3 regions of the Enterobacter cloacae complex sp. 394F7 genome follow, and region 3 is predicted to be linked to each of the others. Evidence: predicted binding sites of a transcription regulator. Region 3 holds the regulator's gene; each other region holds the start of a gene.
The links. The regulator Fur, encoded in region 3, represses iron uptake genes when iron is present. The targets are predictions, from matches to a motif close to ATAATAATGAGAACNACTATCAA.
Positions count from the first base shown of each region.

Region 1 (10,038 bases), on a different contig from region 3:
CACCACCATGTTTGCCACCGCGCGCTTGATGGAGAGCGGGTGCATGCGAACCTGAATTTCACCGGCCTGAAGGTCGGTATCAATCTCACGCTCGTAGCCGCTTTCAGCCGCCACCACTTCGCCCAGCACCGCGTTCAGGTCAGCCATCTCCATCGGCATCTCCTGCCCGGTACGCAGGTAGTCAATAAACTGCTCAATGATGGCGTTACACTCTTCGATATCCTTGTTGATGGACTCGGCGAGATAACCGTCCTCTTCGCCCATCATCTCCGTCGCCAGTCGGATACGCGTGAGTGGCGTACGCAGATCATGGCTGACGCCCGCCATCAGCAGCGTACGGTCATCCGCCAGCTGTTTGACGCCAGCCGCCATATGATTAAACGCGCGCGTCACCGAACGCACCTCCGATGCGCCATATTCACGCAGCGGCGGCGGAATGATCCCTTTACCGACCTGGAGCGCAGCGTGTTCCAGGTCGACCAGCGGTCGGTTCTGTATACGGATAAACAGCCACGCGCCGCCTATCGCTAACAGCATGATGGCGAGGGTGTAGCGGAACAGCGGCGAGAAGTCGCCCTGGTGGATTTCGGTCAGCGGAACGCGCACCCAGATATTGGGCGACAGCCAGGTTTTCAGCCAGACGACCGGCGAGCTTTTGTTGACCTCAACACGCACCTCCGTCGGGCCCCCCAGCTGCTGCGCCATCTGCTGGCTGAGGAATTCATAGTGCTGTGCCCAGCGCAGACCTGCGTCTTCCGCCGCTTCATTCGAATAGAGCGAAATGCCCAGTTCACGGTAGATTTCACGGCGAAACGCCGGAGGAACCACTAACTGCGTGCCGTCCTCCAGCTGCAGTTTATCGGTCATCAGCATACGTACTTCGTACGCCAGGACCTTATTAAACTGCTGAAGGCTCGGCAGGATCGCAAAGTTCAGCACCACCAGGTAGGTTGTCACCAGGCTGACAAACAGCAAGGTGACAATCAAAAGCAGGGTACGGGCAAACGAGCTTCGCGGTGAGAAGCGCATTCGCCTCATGCTTTAGCGCCGTCCGGGACGAACACGTAGCCCAGACCCCACACGGTCTGAATATAACGAGGATGCGCCGGATCTTCTTCCACCATGCGGCGCAGACGAGAGATCTGCACGTCGATGGAACGTTCCATTGCCGAGTATTCACGGCCGCGCGCCAGGTTCATCAGCTTGTCACGGGAGAGCGGCTCACGCGGGTGGCTGACCAGCGCTTTCAGTACCGCGAACTCACCGCTGGTGAGCGGCATTGGCTCGTCTTCACGGAACATCTCACGCGTACCGAGGTTCAGCTTGAACTTCCCGAACGCAATCACCGCTTCTTCCTGCGACGGTGCGCCTGGCAGTTCGTTCGCCTGACGGCGCAGCACGGCCCGAATACGCGCCAGCAGTTCACGCGGGTTAAACGGTTTAGGAATGTAGTCGTCAGCGCCAATTTCGAGGCCCACGATACGGTCAACCTCTTCCCCTTTCGCCGTCACCATAATGATTGGCATGGGGTTGCTCTGGCTGCGCAGACGGCGACAGATAGAGAGCCCGTCTTCGCCCGGCAGCATCAGGTCGAGGACCATCAGATGAAAGGATTCACGGGTCAGCAGGCGGTCCATCTGCTCAGCGTTCGCGACGCTACGAACCTGGAAGCCCTGCTCGGTCAGATAACGTTCCAGCAGCGCACGCAGGCGCATGTCGTCATCCACGACCAGAATTTTGTAGTTCTCTTGCATTGTGTGTACTCCCAAAGGTTCGGATAGTCTAATAACAGCGTATTCTAAAAAAGTGCACGGGTTCGACCAGCGAATTCTGGTATAAATTCTAGTCGAAATTGTTACAAAGCATATTTAACAGCAGCTTATCTGCACAATTCATCACATAAATGATTATTAACGCTGTCTGATAGACTACGTGATACGTAATGTGCGCAATGTTTGCAATGAAGTCGAGTCTGAAGGTCACAGTATGAAAACGCCCCTGATCACCCGCGAAGGGTACGAAAAACTCAAAAAAGAGATGGATTACCTGTGGCGCGAAGAGCGTCCGGAAGTGACCAAAAAAGTTACCTGGGCGGCAAGCCTGGGCGACCGCAGCGAAAATGCTGACTACCAGTACAACAAGAAGCGGCTGCGTGAGATCGACCGTCGGGTACGCTATCTGACCAAATGTCTCGAGAATCTTAAAATTGTCGATTATTCACCGCAGCAGGAGGGCAAAGTCTTCTTCGGCGCGTGGGTTGAGATCGAGAATGATGATGGCAATACCCTGCGCTTTCGCATTGTCGGGTACGACGAAATTTTTGGCCGTAAGGATTATATCTCCATCGACTCGCCGATGGCCCGCGCGCTGCTGAAAAAGGAGGTGGGTGATTTAGCCGTTGTCCAGACGCCTGCCGGAGAAGCGAGCTGGTACGTCAATGAGATCACCTACGTAAAATAGTCCGAGAGCGCCCTCCACGGCTGGCATTTTACCGTGTCAGCCCGTATAACTATCCCCTGATTTTTGACCCACAAGATGATAAAGCCATGATGAAAGATTCGCTCTGCCGCATTATTGCGGGTGAACTTCAGGCCAGAGCCGAACAGGTAGAAGCTGCCGTTCGCCTGCTTGATGAAGGGAACACCGTGCCGTTTATTGCACGTTATCGTAAGGAAGTCACCGGCGGTCTGGATGACACGCAGCTGCGTAACCTGGAGACCCGTCTGGGCTACCTCCGTGAACTGGAAGACCGCCGTCAGGCAATCCTCAAATCCATCGGCGAACAGGGCAAACTGACCAGCGATCTGGAAAAGGCCATTAACGGCACCCTGAGCAAAACTGAACTCGAAGACCTCTATCTGCCCTACAAACCGAAGCGCCGTACGCGCGGGCAGATTGCAATTGAAGCAGGTCTGGAGCCGCTGGCCGAGCTGCTGTGGAACGAACCGTCACACGACCCGGAAACCGAAGCGGCCAAATTTATCGACGCTGACAAAGGCGTGGCAGACACCAAAGCGGCCCTTGATGGCGCACGCTACATTCTGATGGAGCGCTTCTCCGAGGATGCCGCCCTGCTCTCCCGTGTGCGTGATTATCTGTGGAAGAACGCCCACATCGTCTCTACCGTGGTGGCAGGCAAAGAAGAGGAAGGCGCGAAATTCCGCGACTACTTCGATCACCACGAACCGATTTCAACCGCGCCTTCTCACCGTGCGCTGGCTATGTTCCGCGGCCGTAATGAAGGCGTGCTGCAGCTCTCTCTCAACGCCGACCCGCAGTTTGATGAGCCGCCAAAAGAGAGCCACTGCGAGCAGATCATCACCGATCACCTCGGCCTGCGCCTGAATAACGCCCCGGCAGACAGCTGGCGTAAAGGCGTGGTGAGCTGGACATGGCGCATTAAGGTGCTGATGCACCTCGAAACCGAACTGATGGGCACCGTGCGCGAGCGTGCGGAAGACGAAGCAATCAACGTCTTTGCCCGTAACCTGCATGATCTGCTGATGGCCGCACCTGCTGGCCTGCGTGCGACCATGGGTCTCGATCCGGGTCTGCGTACCGGCGTAAAAGTGGCGGTGGTTGACGGTACCGGCAAGCTGGTGGCAACCGACACCATTTACCCGCATACCGGTCAGGCGGCGAAGGCCGCTGTAGTGGTGGCCGCGCTGTGCGAGAAATATAACGTTGAGCTGGTGGCTATCGGCAACGGTACGGCCTCCCGCGAAACCGAACGTTTCTACCTCGACGTGCAGAAACAGTTCCCGAAAGTGACGGCGCAGAAAGTGATCGTCAGCGAGGCCGGGGCGTCCGTCTATTCTGCGTCAGAGCTGGCGGCCCAGGAGTTCCCGGACCTGGACGTCTCCCTGCGCGGTGCGGTCTCTATCGCCCGTCGTCTGCAGGATCCGCTGGCGGAACTGGTGAAGATCGACCCGAAATCCATCGGTGTGGGCCAGTATCAGCACGACGTGAGCCAGACGCAGCTGGCGCGTAAGCTGGATGCGGTGGTGGAAGATTGCGTAAACGCCGTGGGCGTGGACCTGAACACCGCCTCCGTTCCTCTGCTGACCCGCGTGGCAGGCTTAACCCGCATGATGGCGCAGAACATCGTTGCCTGGCGTGATGAGAACGGTCAGTTCCAGAACCGCCAGCAGTTGCTGAAGGTAAGCCGTCTGGGGCCGAAAGCGTTTGAGCAGTGTGCGGGCTTCCTGCGCATCAACCACGGCGATAACCCGCTGGATGCGTCAACCGTTCACCCGGAAGCCTACCCGGTGGTTGAGCGCATTCTGGCAGCGACCCAGCAGGCACTCAAAGACCTGATGGGCGACAGCAACGCGCTGCGCAACCTGAAAGCGGTCGATTTCACCGACGAGCAGTTCGGCGTGCCGACCGTAACCGACATCATCAAAGAGCTGGAAAAACCGGGCCGCGATCCGCGTCCTGAGTTCAAAACCGCGACCTTTGCCGACGGCATCGAGACCATGAACGACCTGCTGCCGGGCATGGTGCTGGAAGGCGCCGTCACCAACGTCACTAACTTTGGCGCTTTTGTCGATATCGGCGTGCATCAGGATGGCCTGGTGCATATCTCATCGCTCGCCGATAAGTTCGTTGAAGATCCACATACGGTGGTCAAAGCGGGCGATATCGTGAAGGTGAAAGTGCTGGAAGTGGACCTGCAGCGCAAGCGAATCGCCCTGACCATGCGTCTGGACGAGCAGCCAGGTGAAACCAACGCGCGCCGCGGCAGTAACGGCGGTGGCCGTGAGCAGCAGCGCCCTGCTGCTAAAGGCGCGAAGCCGCGCGGGCGTGATGCGCAGCCAGCGGGTAACAGCGCAATGATGGATGCGCTGGCGGCCGCGATGGGTAAGAAACGCTAAGGTTGTAAATGCCCCTCACCCTAACCCTCTCCCCAAAGGGGAGAGGGAACTTGAACACCCTCTCCCTTGGGGAGAGGGCCGGGGTGAGGGGACAAATTATATCGCAAGAGATGAAACCGATTGCATATCCATATTTAAACCACCATTTATCACCCCGTTAACAAATAATCCCCTTTTCGTTTTCCCGTCATTTCAGCAAATATTGAGCAAGGTCAAACAGGCCGTAAATTAATACGCTTAACAACATTCCGTCACAGTTTTCATATTGCTGATAAAAACTATTCTCATTATCATCCCATAGTAGATAATTTAACCTTCCGTGGAATCAGGCATTATGCAATTCACTCCAGACAGTGCATGGAAAATTACCGGTTTTACCCGCGAAATTAGCCCGGCCTATCGGCAAAAGCTGCTGTCGCTGGGCATGCTCCCCGGCTCGTCATTCCAGGTGGTGCGCGTGGCCCCGTTAGGTGATCCCGTTCATATTGAAACCCGGCGCGTGAATCTGGTACTGCGTAAAAAAGACCTCGCATTAATTGAAGTCGAAGCCTTATCCCAATAACAAGCCAGCGGTTTCAGTGAGTCGAAAACAATGAAAAAATTAACTATTGGCTTAATTGGCAATCCTAATTCCGGCAAGACAACGTTATTTAACCAGCTCACCGGTGCACGCCAGCGTGTGGGTAACTGGGCGGGCGTAACGGTTGAACGTAAAGAAGGCCAGTTCACCACGACAGACAATCAGGTCACCCTGGTGGATCTGCCCGGCACCTACTCCTTAACCACCATTTCGTCACAAACCTCGCTCGATGAGCAGATTGCCTGTCACTATATTCTGAGTGGCGATGCGGACCTGTTAATCAACGTGGTCGATGCATCTAACCTGGAGCGTAACCTCTATCTGACGCTGCAGTTGCTTGAGCTGGGGATCCCCTGCATTGTGGCGCTCAACATGCTCGACATCGCAGAGAAACAAAAGCTGCGTATCGACGTCGACGCCCTCTCCGCGCGTCTGGGCTGCCCGGTCGTTCCGCTGGTTTCTACCCGTGCCCGCGGAATTGACGCACTGAAGTTGGCCATTGACCGCCACGCGGGCAACGCCGACGTTGAGCTGGTGCACTATGCGCAACCGCTTCTGCGCGAAGCCGGTCTGCTGGCGCAGGAGATGGACAACAGCATGCCCGCCAGACAGCGCCTGTGGCTCGGCCTGCAGATGCTGGAAGGCGATATCTACAGCCGCGCCTATGCGGGCCATGCTGCAGACAAACTGGACGTGGCGCTGGCGCGTCTGAGCGATGAGCTCGATGACCCGGCCCTGCACATCGCCGACGCGCGCTATCAGGCCATCGCCGCCATTTGCGACGTGGTCAGCAATGCCCTGACGGCTGAGCCAAGCCGCTTTACGGCCGCCGTGGACAAGATTGTGCTTAACCGCTTCCTCGGTTTGCCAATCTTTTTACTAGTCATGTACCTGATGTTCCTGCTCGCCATTAACATCGGTGGCGCGCTACAGCCTATTTTCGATGCTGGTTCTGTGGCGATATTTGTCCACGGTATTCAGTGGCTGGGCTACACCCTGCACTTCCCGGAATGGCTGACCATTTTCCTCGCCCAGGGGATCGGTGGTGGTATCAACACCGTTCTGCCGCTGGTACCGCAAATCGGCATGATGTACCTGTTCCTCTCGTTCCTTGAGGACTCCGGTTACATGGCGCGTGCGGCTTTCGTGATGGATCGTCTGATGCAGGCCCTGGGTCTGCCGGGTAAATCCTTCGTCCCGCTGATTGTCGGCTTCGGCTGTAACGTGCCGTCGGTAATGGGTGCGCGCACGCTTGATGCCCCCCGCGAACGTCTGATGACCATCATGATGGCGCCATTTATGTCCTGCGGGGCGCGACTGGCTATCTTTGCGGTCTTCGCCGCGGCCTTCTTTGGGCAGGAAGGGGCGCTGGCGGTCTTCTCGCTGTATGTGCTGGGCATCGTGATGGCGATCCTGACCGGGCTCATGCTTAAACACACCATCATGCGCGGGGAAGCGTCGCCGTTTGTGATGGAACTGCCGGTGTATCACGTACCGCATCTGAAAAGCCTGGCGATCCAGACCTGGCAGCGCCTGAAAGGTTTTGTGCTGCGCGCCGGTAAAGTGATTGTTATCGTCAGCATCTTCCTGAGCGCGCTGAACAGTTTCACCCTGAGCGGGCAGGCGGCGGATAACATCAACGACTCCGCCCTCGCCTCCGTGAGCCGCGTCATTACCCCGGTGTTTAAACCGATTGGCGTGCATGAAGACAACTGGCAGGCGACCGTTGGCCTGTTCACCGGCGCGATGGCAAAAGAGGTGGTGGTCGGCACCCTGAACACGCTTTACACCGCTGAGAATATCCAGGAAGAAGAGTTTAACCCGGCAGCGTTCCACCTCGGTGATGAACTGCTCGGCGCGGTGGAAGAGACCTGGCAGAGCCTGAAAGACACCTTCAGCCTGAGCGTACTGGCGAACCCGATTGAAGCCAGCAAAGGCGACGGCGAAATGGCCACCGGTGCCATGGGCGTGATGAGCGAGAAATTTGGCAGCGCGTCAGCGGCCTACAGCTACCTCATCTTTGTCCTGCTCTATATTCCGTGCATCTCGGTGATGGGGGCGATAGCCCGTGAGTCCAGCCGCGGCTGGATGGGGTTCTCCATCCTGTGGGGCTTAAACATCGCCTACTCGCTGGCGACGCTCTTTTACCAGACCGTTAACTTCAGCCAGCATCCGCGCTACAGCCTGGTCTGCATCCTGGCGGTTGTGCTGTTTAACGTGCTCGTTCTCGGTCTGCTACGCCGGGCACGCAGCTGCGTCGATATCAACCTGCTGGCAAACCGTAAAACCGCCGCGACCTGCTGCAACAGCCCGGCGGGCGACTGTCATTAGGTGGAGCCATGGCATCGTTGATTCAGGTTCGTGATTTACTGGCGTTGCAGGGGCGTATGGAGGCAAAACAGCTAAGCCTCAGCCTGCATACGCCGCAGCCGATGATCGATGCCATGCTGGAAAGACTGGAAGCGATGGGGAAAGCCATACGTATTCAGGAAGAGCCGGACGGTTGTCTGTCCGGCAGTTGTAAACATTGCCCGGAAGGGAAAGCCTGTCTTAGGGAGTGGTGGGCACTTCGTGACTGAAGGCGATCAACGCTGAACAAAACTCGGCAGGATGCGAGATAAACGGCGCATGGGCCGCTTTGGCGATTGTCAGCGATTGACTCGCTGGCCACAGTTCATCCAGCAGTGGTACCACTTTACGTGGAACCAGCCCATCCAGATAACCATAAATGCGCAGGTGCGGCACCGCCAGCGCGGTCAGCGGCTCACGCAGGTCGACCGTTTTCAGTAATTCGAGTCCCCCGTTCAGCACCTCCACATCCGGCATCGGCAGCGACAGCACGGTCTGCTTCAGCAGACGGGCATCCTTACGGGCGCTCTCTGTCCCCATCGTCTGCAGGGCCAGGAAGCGTTCTACCGTTCGCTGGTAATCTTCGCTCAACTGCCGCTGGAAGTTGCTCAGTACGTCCGGCTTAATACCCGGCCACTCCTCCTGCGCACTGAAGTTCGGCGACGAGGCCACCGTTACCAGCGCCTGCACGCGTTCAGGGTTCGTTAATGCAATCTCACTTGCCACCAGCCCGCCCAGACTCCAGCCGAGCCAGATGGCCTGTTGCGGTGCGGCGGCCAGAACCTGCTGCGCCATCTCTTCAAGCGACATCGCCCCATAGCCGCGGCTGCGGCCAAAACCGGGTAAATCCACCAGATGCAGCGTGAAATGCGAGGCAAGTTCCTCATTTACGCAATGCCATACTTCCGCATTCAATCCCCATCCGTGCAGCAGCACAAGATGGCGATTTCCCGTCCCTACGGTCTGCCACCACAGCGTCTTCATCAGTTACTGTTCTCTTTTTTTACATGGAGGTTGTCTATGCTAACAGTGCCCGGCTTGTGCTGGCTATGTCGAATGCCACTTGCGCTGAGCGCGTGGGGAGTCTGTTCCGTCTGCACGCGTTCGCTGGCAAGCCGCATCACGACCTGCCCGCAGTGCGGTTTACCGGCGTACAGTCCACAGTTTCCCTGCGGTCGCTGCCTGAAAAAGCCACCACCGTGGAGCGCCCTGGTGGCGGTCGATGATTACGTTCCACCGTTAAGCAGGCTTATCCACGCGCTGAAGTTTTCCGGCCAGATTGCGCTGGCTCGCCCTCTCGCCCGCCTGTTATTGCTAGCGGTGTTGCAGGCACGGCGCACGCGCGCGCTGCCGAAAGTGGATATGGTGCTGAATGTGCCCTTATACCGGCGCCGTTACTGGCGACGCGGCTACAACCAGAGCGACCTGCTCTGTCGCCCGCTCGCCCGGTGGCTCGGCTGTCAGTACCCAGCCGCTGCGCTGACGCGCCGCCATGCCACCGCCATTCAGCATCAGCTGAGCGCCCGGCTGCGCAAAAGGAACCTCAAAAACGCCTTTCGCCTTGAATTCGCCGTCAAAGGGCTCCATATCGCGATTGTGGATGATGTCGTCACCACAGGCAGTACCGTTGCTGAACTTTCCCGACTGCTTTTGCAAAGCGGCGCCGCGTCGGTTCAGGTATGGTGTCTGTGCCGTACCTTGTAGCCCTTCTCCAATGGGCGTATGATTATACCCAGGTAATTTAGTCAACTATTAGGCCAAAGCTATGATCCGTATTTCCGATTCTGCACAAGCGCACTTTGCCAAACTGCTGGCAAATCAGGAAGAAGGGACGCAGATCCGCGTGTTTGTGATCAATCCAGGCACTCCGAATGCAGAATGTGGTGTCTCCTATTGTCCGCCAGACGCGGTGGAAGCAACTGACACTGCCCTTAAATTTGACCAGCTCACGGCATATGTTGATGAGCTGAGCGCGCCGTATCTTGAAGATGCGGAGATCGACTTCGTCACCGACCAGCTGGGCTCGCAGCTGACGCTGAAAGCGCCAAACGCCAAAATGCGTAAAGTATCTGACGATGCCCCGCTGATGGAGCGCGTAGAGTATCTGCTGCAATCCCAGATCAACCCGCAACTGGCCGGCCACGGTGGTCGCGTTTCCCTGATGGAAATCACCGACGAAGGCTACGCAATTCTGCAGTTTGGCGGCGGCTGTAACGGTTGTTCCATGGTCGA
Region 1 is NZ_JBXWCS010000013.1:30,580-40,617, forward strand. Features, by position in the region: gene envZ (two-component system sensor histidine kinase EnvZ) at 1-1,038, opposite strand, end outside; gene ompR (osmolarity response regulator transcription factor OmpR) at 1,035-1,754, opposite strand; gene greB (transcription elongation factor GreB) at 1,987-2,460, shown strand; gene AC2FAK_RS18100 (Tex family protein) at 2,547-4,877, shown strand; gene feoA (ferrous iron transporter A) at 5,212-5,439, shown strand; gene feoB (Fe(2+) transporter permease subunit FeoB) at 5,470-7,788, shown strand; gene feoC ([Fe-S]-dependent transcriptional repressor FeoC) at 7,797-8,036, shown strand; gene bioH (pimeloyl-ACP methyl ester esterase BioH) at 8,008-8,790, opposite strand; gene gntX (DNA utilization protein GntX) at 8,827-9,510, shown strand; gene nfuA (Fe-S biogenesis protein NfuA) at 9,572-10,038, shown strand, end outside.
Region 1: the regulator Fur is predicted to act here: its motif matches at 5,149-5,171, upstream of feoA (ferrous iron transporter A).

Region 2 (10,038 bases), on a different contig from region 3:
GAAAATCCTGATTGCCTCCGGGGTACGTTACGACATCGCTGTGGAAGATCCGCGTTACATCAAAGAGCTGGCGTCGCACCACGTCGGTGGCTATCTGAAGATTGCGCCGGAGCACACCGAAGAAGGCCCGCTGTCAAAAATGATGAAGCCGGGGATGGGCAGCTACGATCGCTTTAAACAGCTGTTCGATACCTACTCAAAGCAGGCAGGGAAAGAGCAGTACCTGATACCGTACTTCATCTCCGCCCACCCGGGTACGCGCGATGAAGACATGGTGAACCTGGCGCTGTGGCTGAAACAGCGTCGCTTCCGTCTGGATCAGGTGCAGAACTTCTATCCGTCACCGCTCGCCAACTCCACAACCATGTACTACACCGGCAAAAACCCGCTGAGTAAAATTGGTTACAAGAGTGAAGACGTGGTGGTGCCGAAAGGGGATAAACAGCGTCGTCTGCACAAAGCGCTGCTGCGCTACCACGATCCGGCTAACTGGCCGCTGATCCGCCAGGCGCTGGAAGAGATGGGGAAAAAGCATCTGATTGGCTCGCGTCGCGACTGTCTGGTGCCGGCACCAACGCTGGATGAGATGCGCGAAGCGCGTCGCCAGAACCGCCATACGCGCCCGGCGCTGACCAAGCATACGCCGATTGTGCATCAGCGTTCGAACGGTAGCGCGGGAACGAAAAAGAATGTGAAACGTAAGAGCGGCTAGTCTCATTGCCCGGTGGCGCTTCGCTTACCGGGCCTACAACTCAGATCGTAGGCCGGGTAAGGCGCAGCCGCCACCCGGCTTTTTACTACCCGCCAAACTGATCCGGATCGGGCCCTAAACGCTTGCCCTGATCCAGTTTCGCAATCTCGCCCAGCTCATCTTTATCCAGGCGGAAATCCCAGACGTCGAAGTTCTCGGCGATGCGCGATGGCGTGACCGATTTCGGGATCACCACCAGGCCGTTGTCCAGGTGCCAGCGAATGACAATCTGCGCCGGGGTTTTGCCATATTTATCCGCCAGATCGCGGATAATTTTCTGGTCGAACACCCCTTCACCGCCCTGAGCCAGCGGGCTCCAGGATTCGGTCTGGATTTTGTGTGTGGCGTTCCAGGCGTGAAGCTGGCGCTGCTGCATCAGCGGGTGCAGTTCAATCTGATTAATCACCGGCACAACGCCCGTTTCGTCAATCAGACGCTGCAGGTGATGAACCTGGAAGTTACAGACGCCGATGCTTTTCACCAGCCCCTCTTTTTGCAGTTCAATCATCCCTTTCCAGGCATCAACATAATGGTCGATAGCCGGAACCGGCCAGTGCATCAGATACAGATCGACGAAATCGAGCTGGAGTTTCTCCAGGCTCTCCTGTAGCGCTTCGCGCGGGCGCTTTTGGTCGTCGTTCCACAGTTTGGTGGTGATAAAAAGGTCGTCGCGGGACATACCGGCGCTGGCCAGTGCTTTCCCCACGCCGTCCTCGTTTTTGTAGGCGGCGGCGGTATCAATGGACCGATAGCCGACTTCCAGTGCTTTATGAATGGCGGAGACGACCTCGTCGTTACCGGCTTTCCATACACCTAGCCCCAACTGGGGCATCACGTTGCCGTCCTGCAGCTTGATTACGGTTTGGTTTGCCATTTTTCCTCCTTCAGGTACGCATCGCCGGAGGGGGACTCCGGCGATGGGGTGTGCATTAAGTCTGGACGAAATGTCAAAAAACGAAAGGCAGGATGCCAAAAACGCTTAGCGCGCCGCCTCGTAGATACGACGGCTAACGTCCAGCGTAATGTCGCCGTGTTCGCCCAGCTGAGTCATGCCGTGTTCTTCAAGTTTAGCCAGCAGGGCAGGGATAGAGCTGCCATCCAGACCATAGCCGGACAGACGCGTCGGCACGCCCAGGCCTTCAAAGAAGTTGCGGGTCGCTTCGATTGCCGCATCGATACGCGCGTCGTCAGAACCTTCGGTGATGTTCCAGACGCGTTCCGCGTACTGCAGCAGTTTGGCACGTTTGGTATCACGTTTTTCGTTCCACAGGGCTGGCAGAACCACCGCCAGCGTCTGGGCGTGATCCAGACCGTGCATCGCCGTCAGTTCATGGCCCAGCATGTGGGTTGCCCAGTCCTGCGGCACGCCTGCGCCAATCAGGCCGTTCAGGGCCTGCGTTGCAGCCCACATCACATTGGCACGCACGTCGTAGTTTTCTGGCTCTTTCAGCGCCTTCGGACCCTCTTCGACCAGCGTCAGCAGAATGCCTTCCGCAAAACGATCCTGAATTTTGGCATCCACCGGATAAGTCACGTACTGCTCAACGGTGTGAACAAAGGCGTCGACCACGCCGTTCGCGACCTGACGCGCGGGCAGGGTGTAGGTGTACACCGGATCGAGGATCGCGAATACGGGCTGAACGTGCTCGTTCATAAAGGCCTGTTTGTCTCCGGTGGTTTTACGGGAGATCACCGCGCCTTTGTTGGATTCAGAACCGGTGGCTGGCAGGGTCAGCACGGAGCCCATCGGGATCGCGCTTTTAATGTCGCTGCCGCGGGTTTCCAGGATATGCCATGGGTCGATACCGTCGGCGTAGTGTGCTGCCGCGGCGATGAACTTCGTGCCGTCCAGCACGGAACCCCCGCCGACAGCCAGCAGGAAGGTGATGTTTTCTTCGCGGGCGATTTTCACCGCGTTCATCAGCGTTTCATAAGAAGGGTTTGGCTCGATACCGCCAAACTCGCGCACGTCCAGACCTTCCAGTGCGCTGTAAACCTGATCCAGCACGCCGGTTTTTTTCACGCTGCCGCCACCGTAGGTGATCAGCACGCGGGCGTCAGCGGGGATCTGTGCACGCAGATCGGCGATAGCGCCTTTACCAAACAGGATGCGGGTTGGGGTGTGGAGATTAAAATTATTCATGGCTCGTTCCCTATCGTGGGTGAAAAATCGTGGCGGCGCGGATGGCTACCTGATGCTGCACATTGTGGCTGCCCGGGGATATCCTCTCAATGCACATTCCTGCCGATGTCTTGCCCATTTCTACAGAGCACTGGAGAAACGTCAGGAAAATGCGCAGACTGTGAGGGTCGCAAACCGTACCCGGAGTAACGCTAAATGAACCGTGAAGCCATCTGTCTTCAGCTCACTTCGCAGATTAAGAGACTGATTGATAAGCAAAATAACCCAGGCGAACTGCTGCCGGATATTCGCCTGCTCTACGGGACGCAGCCGGGAAAGCGGACGCCGGTGATGTATCAGCCGGGCATCGTTTTTCTCTTTTCCGGCCATAAAATTGGTTATATCAATGAACGCGTGTTCCGTTATGACACCAATGAATATCTGCTGCTGACAGTACCTTTACCCTTCGAATGTGAAACCTTCGCGACAGAGGAGGTACCGCTGGCGGGGATCCGCGTAAATGTCGATATTCTTCAGCTTCAGGAGCTGCTGATGGACATTGGCGAAGACGAGCTTTTCCAGCCGTCGATGGCGGCGAGCGGCATTAACTCAGCCACGCTGTCAGAGGAGATCCTCTGTGCCATTGAGCGTCTGCTGGACGTGATGGAGAGGCCGCTGGATGCGCGTATTCTGGGTAAGCAAATCATCCGCGAAATTCTCTATCATGTGCTGCTGGGGCCGGGTGGCGGGGCACTACTGGCGCTGGTCAGTCGGCAGACCCACTTCAGCCTGATAAGCCGCGTGCTCAAGCGCATCGAAAGCCAGTACACGGAAAACCTCAGCGTTGACCAGCTGGCGGCGGAAGCGAACATGAGCGTCTCGGCGTTTCACCACAACTTTAAGTCAGTGACCAGCACCTCGCCGCTGCAATACCTTAAAACCTACCGTCTGCATAAGGCGCGGATGCTGATGATCCACGACGGCATGAAGGCCAGCGCGGCGGCGATGCGGGTCGGATATGAGAGTGCGTCGCAGTTTAGTCGGGAGTTTAAGCGCTACTTCGGCGTCACGCCGGGGGAAGATGCGTCACGCATCCGAACCATGCAGGGAGTCTGACGGCAAACGTAGGCCGGGTAAGCGATAGCGCCACCCGGCTTTTATTTATGCACTGCAGTACTTCTTCTTAATCACCACCGCAATCGTTCCCACCAGTCCAGCCACCAGCAGGAACATCGGCAGCACCATCAGGAAGGTCATTACCTGGTCTTCATGGTGCTTCACAAACGGGATCATGTTCAGCGCGTAGCCGAGAGTGGTAACGACACCCACCCATAACAACGCGCTCAGCCAGTTGAAGAACTGGAAGCGGCGGTTCGACAGGCCGGAAATGCCTGCCATGGTGGGCAGCAGGGTGCGAACAAAGGCCAGAAAACGCCCGGCCAGCAAGGCCAGCAGGCCATGCCTGTCAAACATGCAGGTCGCACGCTGATGGTATTTATGCGGTAGCTGCGCCAGCCAGCCCTTCACGACGCGCGTGTTGCCGAGCCAGCGGCCCTGCAGATAGCTCAGCCAGCAGCCCAGGCTTGCCGCGGAGGTGAGGATCACCATGGTCGGCGTGAAGTCCATGACACCTTTACCGATTAACGCCCCCGCAAGCAAAAGGAGGCTATCACCGGGTAAAAATGAGGCTGGCAGTAATCCATTTTCCAGAAACAGGGTCGCGAACATCACGAAATAGACGATACCTACAACGTGAGGATCGGTCAGTGCGGCGAAGTCGTGTTGCCAGAGCGCCGCGATAATATCTTGAATAACAGCCATGGACTTTCCTGTGGAACAACAGATATAGCACTATTGTACTCCCTTATTTGCCCGATGGGGTTGATCGCGGGCGCAACTAATGCAGACTTTTCTGGTGGCGGTGTCCACAAAAGCATCCATGGAGTACATGTTTGCCAGCACTCTACACGATACGCGCAAACCCTGCTGCTAAATCGGCAATTAAATCGTCCGCGTTTTCTAAACCGATATGCAGGCGAATCAGGGTGCCGCTGAAGTCCACTTCACCGCCAGGGCGCAGGGCCGCAATCTGCTCCGGCTGATTTGGCAGGATCAGGGATTCAAACCCGCCCCAGGAGTAGGCCATGCTGAAGAGGGTAAAATTATCCAGATAGCTTGCCAGCTCGTCATTATTCAGCCGTTTTTTTAGAACGAATGAGAACAAACCGCTGCTGCCCGTAAAGTCTCGTTGCCAGAATTCATGCCCTTTACTGCCCGGCAGTGCCGGATGGTTAACGCGCTCAACCTGCGGGTGCTGCGCCAGCCACTCAGCTATCTTCAGGCTGCTTTCGTGATGCTGACGCAGGCGCACCCCCAGCGTGCGAATGCCGCGGCTGGTCATGTAGGCGGTATCGGCATCGACCATCTGCCCCATCAGGTAGGCATTTTCCCGCAGCTGATCCCAGCAGCGGGCGTTAGAAACGGCCGTGCCGATCATGCCGTCTGAGTGGCCAATCAGATATTTGGTCGCCGCCTGAATGGAGATATCAATGTCGAATTCCAGCGCTTTAAACAGCACGCCTGCCGCCCAGGTGTTGTCGATCATGATAATCGCCTCTGGCGCTTTGCTGCGCACGGCTTTCACGATGACCGGCACGTCGTGTACTTCCATGGTGATCGAACCCGGAGATTCCAGGAACACAATGCGCGTGTTGGGCTGAATAAGCTCTGAGATGCCTTCGCCAATCAGCGGATCGAACCAGCCCGTGGTTACGCCGAGTCGGGAGAGGATTTTGGTGCAGAAATCCTGACTCGGTTCATAGGCGGTGTTGGTCATCAGAATATGGTCGCCTTGTTCCACGAACGCCAGAATGGTGTTGGCGACTGCCGCCGCACCGCACGGAAACAGCGCGCAGCCTGCGCCGCCTTCCAGCTCGCACATGGCTTCCTGCAGTGAGAAGTGGGTTAGCGTGCCACGACGTCCGTAAAACAGCCCGCCTTTGGCGCGGTTACGCGTGGCGATTTTTTTGTCCTCTACGGTATCAAACACCAGCGAGGAGGCCCGTTGGATCACGCTGTTCACCGAACCCTGAGTATATTTCTTGCTGCGCCCGGCCTGTACCAGCGTGGTATCAAGATGCTTCTTGGTCATGTTCGCTAACCCTGTTTTTATACGTCTGGACGTCCAGACTACCACGAATGTGAAAATCTGCACCCGGATGCTTATCGAATAAGCAGAAAATATTAGCAAAAAACCGCATAAGAAATTTTTACTGCGTAAGCGCAAGGAATATGAGCGAAAATTGCGGCACTATGTAAATAGTAATGAGAACGACTATCAATTCGACGATGTTTTGATATTATTACGTTCAGATTTTGTGATTTGCGTCCTGGAGATACAGAGTGGGTAATAATTTGATGCAGACGGATCTCTCCGTTTGGGGCATGTATCATCATGCTGACATCGTGGTTAAGATTGTGATGATCGGCCTGATTCTGGCGTCCGTGATCACGTGGGCTATCTTCTTTGGCAAGAGCGCCGAGCTGATTTCTCAGAAGCGCCGCCTCAAGCGTGAGCAACAGCAGCTGGCTGCAGCCCGCTCTCTGGATCAGGCGTCTGATATGACCTCATCCTTCCACGCGAAAAGCCTGACCACCCTGTTAGTTAACGAAGCGCAAAACGAGCTGGAACTCTCCGCAGGCAGTGAAGATAACGAAGGTATTAAAGAACGTACCGGCTTCCGTCTGGAGCGTCGCGTCGCCGCCGTGGGCCGTCATATGGGCCGGGGCAATGGATATCTGGCGACCATCGGGGCCATCTCGCCGTTCGTGGGGCTGTTCGGTACGGTCTGGGGCATCATGAACAGCTTTATCGGGATTGCGCAAACCCAAACGACGAACCTGGCGGTAGTTGCACCGGGTATCGCCGAAGCGCTGCTGGCGACCGCTATCGGTCTGGTTGCGGCGATCCCTGCGGTGGTTATCTATAACGTCTTCGCGCGCATGATTGGCAGCTATAAAGCCACCCTCGGTGATGTCGCCGCACAGGTTCTGCTGCTGCAAAGCCGCGATCTTGATCTGAATGCCAGTGCCGCTAAACCGGTGCACGCGGCGTCCAAACTGCGCGTAGGTTAATGAATTATGGCAATGCGTCTTAATGAAAATCTGGACGATAACGGCGAAATGCATGAAATCAACGTGACGCCGTTTATCGACGTTATGCTGGTTCTGCTGATTATCTTCATGGTTGCTGCGCCGCTGGCGACGGTCGACGTGAAGGTAAACCTGCCGGCCTCGTCCAGCCAGCCGCAGCCGCGCCCGGAAAAGCCCATCTATCTGTCGGTGAAAGCAGATAAATCGATGTTCCTCGGCAACGACCCGGTGACGGCTGACTCTGTCATCCCGGCGCTGGATCAGCTCACTGGCGGTAAGAAAGACACGACGGTCTTCTTCCGTGCGGATAAAACCGTTGATTACGAGACCATGATGAAGGTCATGGATACGCTGCATCAGGCGGGTTATCTGAAGATTGGGCTGGTCGGCGAAGAGAAAGCGGCCGCGAAATAACGAAGAAGCTGGCGAAAGCCGGCTTTTTTTATCCCTGTCGGGTTATTCGTGTTTGTTATCCGTCGACGCGGGAGAGAGGGCTGCCAGCGCGTCCTCGTCAAGCGCGACGCTGGTGACGTTTGAGGTACGATACTCGCCGTCAGACAGTTTGCGCGTCAGGCGCAGGGTCGCGGTTTCTCTGGCCAGCAGATACTGATAATTGGCCTCCAGACGCCCCAGAAGCTTCTCTTTCAGCTCGGGCCGTTGTTCGATGATGGCATTCATCACGGCGCCGTAAATCTCTTCCTTGACCTGTAAGGGATAAATCTCGCGGCGGTTCTGCCATTTCAGGCGCACCAGCGTCGCCGGAATGGAAACCAGATCCTGGGTAATACGCGTCATCTCGGCGTTTTTGGTGTTACGCAAAGCCTCGAGATTTTGCTTTAAGATAAATTCGTCACTTTTTTTCTCATCTAAAGTCAAATAAACATCGTTATCTTTAACGTCTTTCACATTAATCTTCCCCCAGGTTATAAAAAATAGGGTTGTTTTTTTCTCGCGTAATTAGATTAAGCCAAATTTCATTGCCCGCTTCATTTATTTCTTTGGTCTTTTCGGCCATTATTTGACTTAGTTTCTGGGCATCTATTTCGCCTTCTGCCTGCAGGTCATTCAACAGGTGGACAAAGGCTTCAATTTTGATGGCGCGAAATAACCGATCCTTTATATGACGATCGTGCTCTTCCAGCAACATATTACGGGATTTGCCGCTACGGGAAACACCAATTAATATGTCTGGTTCAAAATCAGCGAGCTTTCTTTTTCCCTGAGTGAAATTAGCCTCTTTTTCTGCTTCCGTCGGTTGCTGTTCCACAGGCGTGATGTGGTACTTAGCCGGGACGAGATAGTCGGGCAACATTTTTTAATTTCCTTTAATTTCAACAAGGTGGGGAAGATAAAGGCGTGAGATTCGTTGACAATATCATGAGGCAATTTTAAAATCAAAAAAAATGGAGCCAACCCATGAACAGCATCTTTTTTACGGTCATTACATTACTATTACTGACCGCTGGTGTTCTTTTATTGATGCAGGAGTTCAATAAAACGAAAGAGTCGAAAGACACCAGTGAAACCCCACAGCCTGAACTGATGACTAAAGAGGAAGGTGAAGACCATTTCTCTGTTTTGATGAACTCGGTGACGCCGGTTTGGTACTGGCGGGTGAACCATGAATATATCGACTTTTTGCACGCGACAATAAAGCGGATGAAAATGTCGGAAATTAATGACACGCCGGGCCTGTTTGAAGCGCAGCGTCGCTGCAGTGACCTGAATTCAGCGGTCTATAAATATTACGACAATATCAAAAAGCGCTGTCTGAATGGTGAGAAGGTCTCGTATTCCGATTTAGACGTATTAAACCTGCGTCAGTGCTTTCGCGAGTTCAGCCTGGAAGCCTATCCGGAGCTGGTGGTGCTGGTCTGGCCGGAGTATGCGCGCCCTGAGGTGGATCCTGACAACGTGTAATGGTTAGTTGTTGCAAACAGTTAGCGCCGTTGCGATATACTGAGTGCTGGTTTCGTTTGCAGACAGGACTTTATGGAACGCTTCTTTGAAAACGCTATGTACGCCTCGCGCTGGATACTGGCACCCGTCTATTTTGGCCTTTCGCTGGCGCTGATTGCGCTCACGATTAAGTTCTTCCAGGAAATCTTGCATGTTCTGCCGAACATCTTTTCCATTGCCGAAGCAGATTTGATTCTGGTTCTGCTGTCACTGGTGGATATGACGCTGGTGGGGGGCTTACTGGTGATGGTGATGTTCTCTGGCTATGAGAATTTTGTCTCCCAGCTTGATATCGACGCGCGTAAAGAAAAGCTGAGCTGGCTGGGCAAAATGGATGCCACGTCGCTGAAGAATAAAGTGGCCGCCTCGATTGTGGCGATCTCCTCTATTCACCTGTTACGCGTGTTCATGGACGCAAAGAATGTCCCGGACAACAAACTGATGTGGTATGTCATTATCCATCTCACGTTTGTGCTTTCGGCGTTTGTGATGGGGTATCTGGATAAGATCAGCAAGAAGTAATTTCCTTCTTAACCACCCTCTCCCTGTGGGAGAGGGCAACAGACCGCACTATTTATCCGACGACGCCTGCCACAGATTCAACTCTCCATCCGCAACATGCTTATCAATGCGTATCAGCTCCTCTTCGCTAAAGCGCAGGTTTTTCAGCGCCTGAACGTTCTCTTCCAGCTGTTCCGGGCGGCTCGCGCCAATCAGCACGGACGTTACGCGCTCATCTTTCAGCAGCCAGCTTAGCGCCATCTGCGCCATTGTCTGACCACGTGCCTGTGCCATCTCATTGAGCAAGCGCAGACTGTTCAGATTGGCTTCGGTCAGCATCTTCTGCGTCAGCCCGCGCACTTTATTCCCCTCGCGCTGCATCCGCGAACCTTCAGGAATACCGTTGAGGTATTTTCCGGTCAGCAACCCCTGCGCCAGTGGGGTAAACGCAATACAGCCAGTACCGTTTTGCTTTAGCGTCTCCAGCAGGCCGGTTTTATCCACCCAGCGATTAAGCAGGTTGTACGACGGCTGATGGATGAGCAGTGGAATT
Region 2 is NZ_JBXWCS010000006.1:161,958-171,995, forward strand. Features, by position in the region: gene AC2FAK_RS11215 (YgiQ family radical SAM protein) at 1-712, shown strand, start outside; gene dkgA (2,5-didehydrogluconate reductase DkgA) at 798-1,625, opposite strand; gene yqhD (alcohol dehydrogenase) at 1,731-2,894, opposite strand; gene AC2FAK_RS11230 (AraC family transcriptional regulator) at 3,090-3,989, shown strand; gene yghB (DedA family general envelope maintenance protein YghB) at 4,035-4,694, opposite strand; gene metC (cystathionine beta-lyase) at 4,837-6,024, opposite strand; gene exbB (tol-pal system-associated acyl-CoA thioesterase) at 6,276-7,007, shown strand; gene exbD (TonB system transport protein ExbD) at 7,014-7,439, shown strand; gene AC2FAK_RS11255 (hypothetical protein) at 7,482-7,931, opposite strand; gene AC2FAK_RS11260 (hypothetical protein) at 7,933-8,337, opposite strand; gene AC2FAK_RS11265 (ESA_00282 family adhesion-associated protein) at 8,442-8,945, shown strand; gene AC2FAK_RS11270 (TIGR00645 family protein) at 9,018-9,506, shown strand; gene AC2FAK_RS11275 (aldo/keto reductase) at 9,555-10,038, opposite strand, start outside.
Region 2: the regulator Fur is predicted to act here: its motif matches at 6,192-6,214, upstream of exbB (tol-pal system-associated acyl-CoA thioesterase).

Region 3 (10,038 bases):
CTCTTCGTCATAATCCTGAGTTTTAGCCACCGAAAAGCATTGATAATTCGCGTCGCGAAAAATAACCTAAAGACGGTAGTTATTCGAGGGTATTTCCGACTACCCCTGACCATCAGGTCTTTTATATTTTTCGCCGTTTTAGGCGTTTTAATTCGTCAAAGAGGAATAATCTATGCGTACGTTCAGTGGCAAACGTAGTGCGCTGGCGCTGGCTATTGCCGGTGTGACAGCAATGTCAGGCCTGGTGGTGACGCCAGACGCTAAAGCAGCAGGCTTCATCGATGATTCAACCCTCACGGGCGGTATTTATTACTGGCAGCGTGAACGTGACCGTAAAGATGTCACGGAAGATAAATATAAAACGAACCTTTCTCACTCTACCTGGAACGCCAATCTGGATTTCCAGTCTGGTTACGCTGCCGATATGTTCGGTCTGGATATTGCCGCCTTCACGGCAATTGAAATGGCGGAAAATGGTGACAGCGGCCACCCGAACGAAATAGCCTTCTCCTCCAGTAATAAAGCGTATAAAGAAGACTGGTCCGGAGATAAAAGCGGTATCAGCCTGTATAAAGCTGCCGCGAAATTTAAATACGGCCCGGTATGGGCGCGCGGTGGTTATATTCAGCCAACCGGTCAAACCCTGTTAGCACCGCACTGGAGCTTTATGCCAGGTACCTATCAGGGGGCAGAAGCGGGCGCCAATTTTGATTACGGTGACGCAGGTGCGTTGAGCTTCTCGTATATGTGGACCAACGAGTATAAAGCGCCATGGCATATCGAAATGGACAAGTTCTACCAGAACGATAAAAAGACCAAAGTGGATTATCTTCACTCGCTGGGCGCGAAGTACGACTTTAAAAATGATTTAGTGCTTGAAGCGGCATTTGGTCAGGCGGAAGGTTATATCGATCAGTATTTTGCTAAGGCCAGTTATAAATTTGACATCGCGGGTAGCCCGCTGAGTACCAGCTACCAGTTCTACGGTACGCGAGATAAAGTCAGTGATGGTGGCGTGAATGATATTTATGACGGCACGGCGTGGTTGCAGGCGCTGACCTTCGGCTACAAAGTCGGTCAGGTAGATTTGCGTCTTGAAGGAACGTGGGTTAAAGCGGAAGGGCAGCAGGGCTACTTCCTGCAGCGTATGACCCCAACCTATGCATCTTCAAACGGTCGTCTGGATATCTGGTGGGATAACCGTTCCGACTTCAATGCCGATGGCGAAAAAGCAGTCTTCTTCGGCGCAATGTATGATCTGAAAAACTGGAACCTGCCAGGCTGGGCGGTGGGGGCATCTTACGCCTACGCATGGGATGCGAAGCCTGCTGATATGGCAACGCCAGACGCATACTACGATCCAAACTATCGTCTCAAAGAATCCGCTTACAGCCTGGATGCGATCTACACCCTGCAGGATGGTCGCGCCAAAGGTACTATGTTCAAACTGCACTTTACACAATACGACAACCACTCCGATATCCCGAGCTACGCCGGCGGTTACGGCAACATCTTCCAGGATGAACGCGACGTGAAATTCATGGTTATCGCACCGTTCACCATCTTCTGATGACTCGTCCGGCGGGGTAATTCCCGCCGGACCGGAGACTACATATGAAAAAGATTGTAATCGTCGCGTTGCTGGCATCGGGACTGGTGGCTTGTGCGCAGAATCAGGCCCCGAAAGAGGACTCCCGTCTGAAAGAAGCCTACAGCGCGTGTATCAATACGGCGGAAGGTTCGCCGGAGAAGATCGAAGCCTGTCAGAGCGTGCTGAATGTGCTGAAAAAAGAGAAAGCGCATGAACAGTTCGCAACCCAGGAGAATATTCGCGTAATGGATTACCAGGCCTGTATCCAGGCGCGTAAAACCGGTAACGATCAGGAAGTCGCGAAGCGTTGCGATCAGATCTGGAAAGAGATTCGCAGCAACAACAGCCTTTAACCCGCTGTTATCATGCCCGGTAGCGCTGCGCTGCCGGGCTTTTTTTTGCCAGACCGCAGGCAAAAAAAAAGCCAACCTTGCGGCTGGCTCAGAGTATGAAACGTGTTTATTTCGCGTCGTGCGCGTGATCGTCTTCGCGGCAATCGCCTTCAGCGCAGTGACCATACAGGTACAGGCTGTGGTTCGTCAGGCGGATACCGTGACGTGCGGCGATTTCACGCTGGCGAGATTCAATGGAATCATCGCTGAATTCAATGACCTTGCCGCAATCCAGGCAGATCAGGTGATCGTGGTGATGCTGTTGAGTCAGTTCGAATACAGATTTACCGCCTTCGAAATTATGACGGGTGACAATGCCCGCGTCATCAAACTGGTTCAGCACACGATAGACGGTTGCCAGCCCAATCTCTTCGCCCATGTCGATAAGACGCTTATAAAGGTCTTCCGCACTGACATGGTGATTGTCTGGACCCTGAAGCACTTCAAGGATTTTTAACCGAGGAAGCGTAACTTTCAGGCCAGCCTTCTTTAATGCGGTATTGTTGTCAGTCATGCGGAATCTGTCCTGTTGCTAAACGATTCACTTCTGTAGGAAGTGACAGAAATTGCACCCGGGATAATGCGTCTCATTATAGAACTGCCATGGCTAAATGAAAACTGCAAGTCTCAGGTAAAGTATGCTTATAAAAACGTGGTATCACCAACAAACTTGCATTGTGAAAGCCACGTTTTATCAGGGGGTCATTGTACAGGTCTGGGCGAAAAAGTTAAAAGATTGTAGCAATTAATTTAATCGGTTTGACCTGGTTTATGGGCGCAACCACCGTTGCGCCGCAAGAATCATCAGGCGTTAAGAATATCGTCCAGGTGCAGCTCTTCACGGATCTGCTTAACCCATTTTTCAACGCGCTCGGCGGTCAGTTCTGGCTGACGATCTTCGTCAATCGCCAGACCCACGAAGTGATCGTCGTCTGCCAGACCTTTAGACGCTTCGAAGTGGTAACCAGCGGTAGGCCAGTGACCTACAATAACGGCACCGTTTGGCTCAATAATGTCGCGGATGGTGCCCAGCGCATCACAGAAGTACTCTGCATAATCTTCCTGGTCGCCGCAGCCAAACAGGGCAACCAGCTTGCCGTTGAAATCCACCTCTTCCAGCGTTGGGAAGAAATCATCCCAGTCACACTGGGCTTCACCGTAATACCAGGTCGGAATACCCAGCAGCAGGATGTCATAGCCTTCGAGATCTTCTTTGCTGCTCTTGGCGATGTCGTGCACATCGGCAACGTCTTTACCGAGCTGTTTCTGAATGTTTTTTGCGATATTTTCGGTATTGCCGGTATCACTGCCGAAGAAAATGCCGATAATTGCCATGAGTAAAATAACCTCTTGATACTTAATGGTATGGTGGCGCAATTTGTCCACGGATAAAGGCAATAATAGCAGAACAGGCAACCCTGCGGAAACAGCTATCGCGCAGGACTGCACTCTGTGCTACATGAAAAGGGTAATAAAGGGATTTTTCGGACTTATGCCTTACTGCGCATGGTCTCGAGTTGGGTGAGTAACATCTCTTCGATCAGCTCGCTGCGGCTGATATTACGCGCGTCAGCCAGTTCGTTTAGCGCATCGACAGCGTCGGCGTTGAGCTTCAGTTCGACACGCTTAAGCCCACGATTTTTATCGCGTTTAAGCTGGTTGCGTTTATTAATACGCAGCTGTTCGTCGCGCGAAAGCGGATTCGTTTTTGGTCGTCCCGGTCGACGCTCATTCGCGAACAGATCTAGTGTCGTACGGTCCGTTTGTTCTTTGGCCATGATTCTGAGACTTCGGGGGAAACACGCCGCCCTGCTAATGCCTGGGCGATAAGCGCGCCATCATACATCACCAAAAACGGCACGCCAACGACTGGAAGCCCGCAGCCTTCCAGTCGCTCTCTTTTTAATCAATTTGCCGTATCAGTCAGATAGCGGCGAATGGCGCGTAAGACGGCATCTGGTTTTTCCGCATGAACCCAATGTCCGGCGCCAGCTATGACATGAGCGCGTGCCTGCGGGAATTGCGCCAGCAGGGTATCGCGACAGGCGTCGGTAACGTAGGGCGAATTGCCGCCACGAATGAAGAGGGTAGGGTGCGGCCATGCCGGAACGGTTTCCCAACCGACGATGTTATCGTACTGCTCCCACAGCACCGGCACGTTGAACCGCCACTGGCCGTCAACGAACGATTTCAGCAGAAACTGGATAACCCCTTCTTCATCCAGATGCTCACGCATAACGACGGCTGCCTGTTGGCGCGTCGAGACGCCAGCGTTGGTCACCGCGTTGATGGCGGCGAAAATCTCATCATGGCGACGGACGTGGTAATCCACCGGGGCGACATCTATGACCACCAGGCCACTTATTCTTTCTGGTGCCAGAGCCGTCAGGGCCATGACCGCTTTGCCGCCCATTGAATGCCCGATCAACGTCACTTTCTCGAGATTGTTGGCATCCAGCGTATCCAGCAGATCCTGCGCCATGGCCGCATAGGTCATCTCTTCTGAACGCCCGGAAAGGCCATGATTTCGCATATCCACCTGCAAAATATCGTGATCGGTAACCAGATCGCGTGCCAGCACGCCCAGGTTATCCAGGCTGCCAAACAGCCCGTGAACCAGTACGATGGGAGGATTCGTGTTCGGCGATTGTGCAGATTGCGCTCGGGTATTCAATTTCATGGCAAAGTTCTTTTTTTAGGTGTGACAGGTTAGGGTATTATGTTGACCATTCTGCCGCCCGGCTGCAAGGTTCCAGTTTAATCTGACTTTTGCCGCCAACCTGGTTTGACGCTATCCGCTGTTGGGATTTGACTTTATAATCTCAACGACTTGTATTCAGATAAGATATCGCACTGGATTAAGATGAAAACAATCGAAGTTGATGACGAACTCTATCAGTTTATTGCCAGCCAAACGCGGCATATCGGGGAGAGCGCGTCCGACATTTTACGGCGAATGCTTAAAATTTCCGCCGCCTCACCGTCTGCTACCCCAGCCACTAAAGATGTCGTGTCTCAGCCGAGTGTTGTTGCACAAGCAAAACCTGCCGCCGTGCAGGTGAAAGACAAAGTACGTGCGATGCGCGAGCTGCTGCTGTCTGATGAATATGCAGAGCAGAAAAAAGCGGTCAACCGCTTCATGCTGGTGCTGTCTACACTTTATTCACTGGATAACAAGGCGTTTGCTGAAGCGACTGAGTCGCTGCACGGTCGCACGCGCGTCTATTTCGCGGGCGACGAGCAGACGCTGCTGCAAAATGGCAACCAGACCAAACCTAAACATGTCCCTGGCACACCGTACTGGGTCATCACCAATACCAATACGGGCCGCAAGTGCAGCATGGTTGAACACATCATGCAGTCCATGCAGTTCCCGGCGGAATTGATTGAAAAGGTTTGCGGTACAATTTAACCCTTGCATCAGAAGGACCCGGTAATGGCAAATCACAGCCGTGCAGGCCAACCTGCACAACAAAGCGATTTGATTAACGTCGCTCAGCTGACCGCGCAGTATTATGTGCTGAAACCGGTCGTGGGCAACGCAGAACACGCAGTGAAGTTTGGGACATCAGGCCATCGCGGTAGCGCGGCACGCCATAGCTTTAACGAACCGCACATTCTGGCCATTGCTCAGGCCATCGCGGAAGAGCGCGCCAAAAACGGTGTTACCGGTCCGTGCTACGTGGGGAAAGATACTCACGCCCTGTCTGAACCGGCATTCATTTCCGTGCTGGAAGTTCTGGCGGCGAACGGCGTTGATGTAATTGTGCAGGAAAATAACGGTTTCACCCCAACGCCTGCCGTCTCTAACGCTATCCTTGTGCACAACAAAAAAGGTGGCCCACAGGCTGACGGTATCGTTATCACGCCTTCTCACAACCCGCCAGAAGACGGTGGTATCAAATACAACCCACCTAACGGTGGCCCGGCAGATACCAACGTCACCAAAGTGGTGGAAGACCGCGCCAACGCCTTAATGGCCGATGGTCTGAAAGGCGTTAAGCGTATCTCTCTGGATGCGGCCATGGCGTCCGGCCACGTGAAAGAGCAGGATCTGGTGCAGCCGTTCGTGGAAGGGCTGGCGGATATCGTCGATATGGCGGCTATCCAGAAAGCCGGCCTGAAGCTGGGTGTGGATCCGCTGGGCGGCTCCGGTATTGAATACTGGAAACGCATTGCAGAGCATTACAAGCTGGATCTGACCATCGTTAACGATCACGTCGATCAGACCTTCCGCTTTATGCACCTTGATAAAGACGGCGCGATCCGTATGGACTGCTCCTCCGAGTGCGCGATGGCAGGCCTGCTGGCACTGCGTGACAAATTCGATCTGGCCTTCGCCAACGACCCGGATTATGACCGCCACGGTATCGTTACCCCGGCCGGGCTGATGAACCCAAACCACTACCTGGCTGTGGCAATCAACTACCTGTTCCAGCACCGCCCGCAGTGGGGCAAAGAGGTGGCTGTCGGTAAAACGCTGGTCTCTTCAGCCATGATCGACCGCGTGGTCGACGCGCTGGGCCGCAAGCTGGTGGAAGTGCCGGTTGGTTTTAAATGGTTTGTTGACGGTCTGCATGACGGCAGCTTCGGCTTTGGTGGTGAAGAGAGCGCGGGGGCATCCTTCCTGCGTTTCGATGGCACACCATGGTCAACCGACAAAGACGGTATCATCATGTGTCTGCTGGCGGCGGAGATCACCGCGGTCACCGGCAAGAACCCGCAGGAACACTACGACGAGCTGGCGGCGCGCTTTGGTGCACCGAGCTACAACCGTATCCAGGCAAGCGCGACCTCCGCACAGAAAGCAGCCCTGTCTAAACTCTCTCCGGAGATGGTCAGTGCCAGCACGCTGGCCGGTGATCCCATCACGGCCCGTCTGACGGCAGCGCCGGGTAACGGTGCCTCTATCGGGGGGCTGAAGGTGATGACCGAAAATGGCTGGTTCGCCGCGCGTCCATCCGGTACGGAAGATGCGTACAAAATCTATTGTGAAAGCTTCCTCGGCGCTGAGCATCGCCAGCAGATTGAGAAAGAAGCGGTAGAGATTGTCAGCGAAGTGCTGAAAAACGCGTAAGTGGTGTTCGGCGCGGGCTGATGCCCTCACCCCGGCCCTCTCCCACAGGGAGAGGGTGAAAACACGAAAAACGGCAACCCCTGGGTTGCCGTTTTGCTTTTACCTAACTATGTTTATTCTTTAATTCAAACCGCGGTGAGACCAGCCCGTACAGCGTCCAGCCCATAAAGGTCACCATCGCACCATAAAGCATCGCCTCCTGGCCGGATGAGTAGAGCGCATAGAAGCTGTAAATCGCCCCAATCAGCGCCACAATATTGGCCGCCCGAGCTTTGCGGGGATCAACTTTCGCCACTTTCTGAATGATCACCAGCGCCGCCATCGACAGAATATACGGAATGATATTTGTCACCACCGCCAGGTTGACCAGCACGTTGAACTGGCTGTTCAGCGACGGGCTAATGGTCATCAGCGACAATCCGCTCTGGAAGATGACAATGGCCAGCATGCCCTGCACCGGCGCATCGGCTTTGGTCACGCGGGAGAAGATTTTCGGGAAGTAACCTTCGTCAGCCGAAGATTTAAACACCTGCGCAATGGTGAACTGCCAGCCGAGGAGTGAACCGCAACAGGACATGACCATCAGCCCCATGATCACTTTCCCGACTTCCGGGGTGAACATCTGCGCGAAGGCCAGCCCAAACGGCGCCGTGGAGTTAGCCAAATCCATGTTCGGTACGATACCGGCAATAACATTAGTGGAGACGATATAGATCACCGCCGCGCCCAGCGTTCCGCCAAGAACGGCAATCGGGACGTTCTTTTCCGGGTTCTCTACCACTTCCGCATTCGCACAGGCAGATTCCAGACCAAGGAAGGCCCACAGCGTCATGGCGATAGAGGACCCCACAGCGGAAAAGAACGGCACATGGTGCGGGTTCCAGGAGTTCGCGTACAGGGTCGGACTGAACCAGAACCAGCCGATAATGCACAGACCCACAACCGGGATAATCACGCCCCAGACGGTGATGCTACTCAGCTGGCCCGTGATGCGCGCGCCGCCAAAGTTGGCCACGGTGCAGATCCACAGTACGCCGATGGTGGCTAAACCAATTTGCACCGGACTGAGCGTGGCACCAAACAGCTCCGTACCGTAACCCACGGCGGAGATGGCAATCGCCACGTTGGCGATCAGTAGCGACACGCCATAGGTGTAGTTAGCCATAAAGTTGCCAGATTTGCCGAAGGCGTATTCGGCGTAGCCGCCCATCCCGCCTGACTTGCGGCTGAACATTCCGCATTTGGCAAATGCCCATGCCAGCGCCATGGAGCCGACCGCGGTTACCAGCCAGGAGATAATCGAAATGGTACCCACCTCGGCAAGTTTGGTGGGCAGCATAATAATCCCTGACCCCATCATGTTGACCATGGTGAGGATGGTCAGCTGCACCACGCCCATCTTATTGGACTTACTCATAATTTTTCTCCTTTCAGCAGCGCGGGCTGAGCGGCGGGTTGTTTGATGACGTTACAGCGAACCTGTTTGCGTCCGTCACACTCCTCGACGTACACACCCTGCAGTTCCGGTGCGAAGCCCGGTAAAAGGTTGATACCCTCTTCCAGCGCGGCAAAGTAGCGCAGGACGGAGCCTCCCCAGACTTCACCCGGAACCACGCACAGCACGCCTGGTGGGTAAGGCAGGGCGCCTTCGGCGGCAATACGGCCTTCCGCATCACGTAGCGAGACCAGTTCAACCTCACCACGCAGATACGCATAGTTTGCGTCCTGCGGGTTCATCATCACGCGAGGGAAGTGAGACTTACGGAACATCTCTTTTTGCAGCTGTTTCACGTTATGGCGGGCGTACAGTTCATGCATCTCCTGGCATATCTGGCGCAGGGTATAACCGGCGTAGCGTTCCGGGTATTGCTTACAGATAGACGGAAGCACCTCTTTTAATGGCGCATCGGTCTGAAGCAGTTTTTCGAAACGCACCAGCTGTGCCACCAGCTGCTGCAGCTTGCCCATATCTTCTGCAGGGGTCAGCAGGAACAGGATCGAGTTGAGATCGCATTTCTCGGGCACGATGCTGTTTTCACGCAGGAAGTTAGCCAGGATGGTGGCGGGCACGCCGAAATCCTCATACTCGCCGGTACGGGCGTTGATGCCCGGCGTGGTCAACAGCAGTTTGCACGGGTCGATAAAGTATTGATGCTCGGCATACCCTTCAAAAGCGTGCCAGTTTTCACCCGGCACAAAGTGGAAGAAGCGCAGGTCGGTGGCAATTTCAGCCGTGTCCCAGCTTTCCCACGGACGGCCATCTACCAGCTCCGGCACGAACGGGCGAATAAACTGGCAGTTCTCCAGGATCAGCTTGCGTGCTTCAATGCCGGTAACCACGCAGTCCATCCACATATTGCGGCCACTCTGCCCCTCGTGCATGCGGGCGTTGATATCCAGTGCGGCAAACAGGGGGTAGAACGGGCTGGTGGAGGCGTGCATCATAAAGGCGTTATTCAGGCGCTTGTGCGGGACATAGCGCGGTTGGCCTTTAATATGGCGGTCTTTCTTGTGAATTTGCGAGGTCTGCGAAAAACCCGCCTGCTGTTTATGGACTGACTGGGTAACCAGGATCCCCGGATCGTTTTCGTTCAGCTCCAGCAGCAGCGGAGAGCAGTCGGCCATCATCGGAATAAATTGCTCGTAGCCCACCCAGGCAGAATCGAACAGGATGTAGTCGCACAGGTGACCAATTTTATCGACGACCTGGCGGGCGTTATAAATGGTGCCATCGTAGGTGCCCAGCTGGATCACCGCCAGACGGAACGGACGTTCGTCACGCGCACGACCCGGCGCCACTTCCGATACCAGCTCGCGCAGGTAGCTCTCCTCAAAGCAGTGGGCATCAATGCCACCAATAAAGCCGTACGGGTTGCGCGCCGTTTCCAGATAGACCGGCGTGGCACCCGCCTGAAGCAGGGCTCCGTGGTGGTTGGATTTATGGTTATTACGATCGAACAGCACAAGGTCGCCGGGGG
Region 3 is NZ_JBXWCS010000009.1:113,197-123,234, forward strand. Features, by position in the region: gene chiP (chitoporin ChiP) at 173-1,570, shown strand; gene chiQ (ChiQ/YbfN family lipoprotein) at 1,615-1,944, shown strand; gene fur (ferric iron uptake transcriptional regulator) at 2,051-2,497, opposite strand; gene fldA (flavodoxin FldA) at 2,788-3,318, opposite strand; gene ybfE (LexA regulated protein) at 3,474-3,761, opposite strand; gene ybfF (esterase) at 3,890-4,663, opposite strand; gene seqA (replication initiation negative regulator SeqA) at 4,847-5,395, shown strand; gene pgm (phosphoglucomutase (alpha-D-glucose-1,6-bisphosphate-dependent)) at 5,420-7,060, shown strand; gene potE (putrescine-ornithine antiporter) at 7,164-8,477, opposite strand; gene speF (ornithine decarboxylase SpeF) at 8,474-10,038, opposite strand, start outside.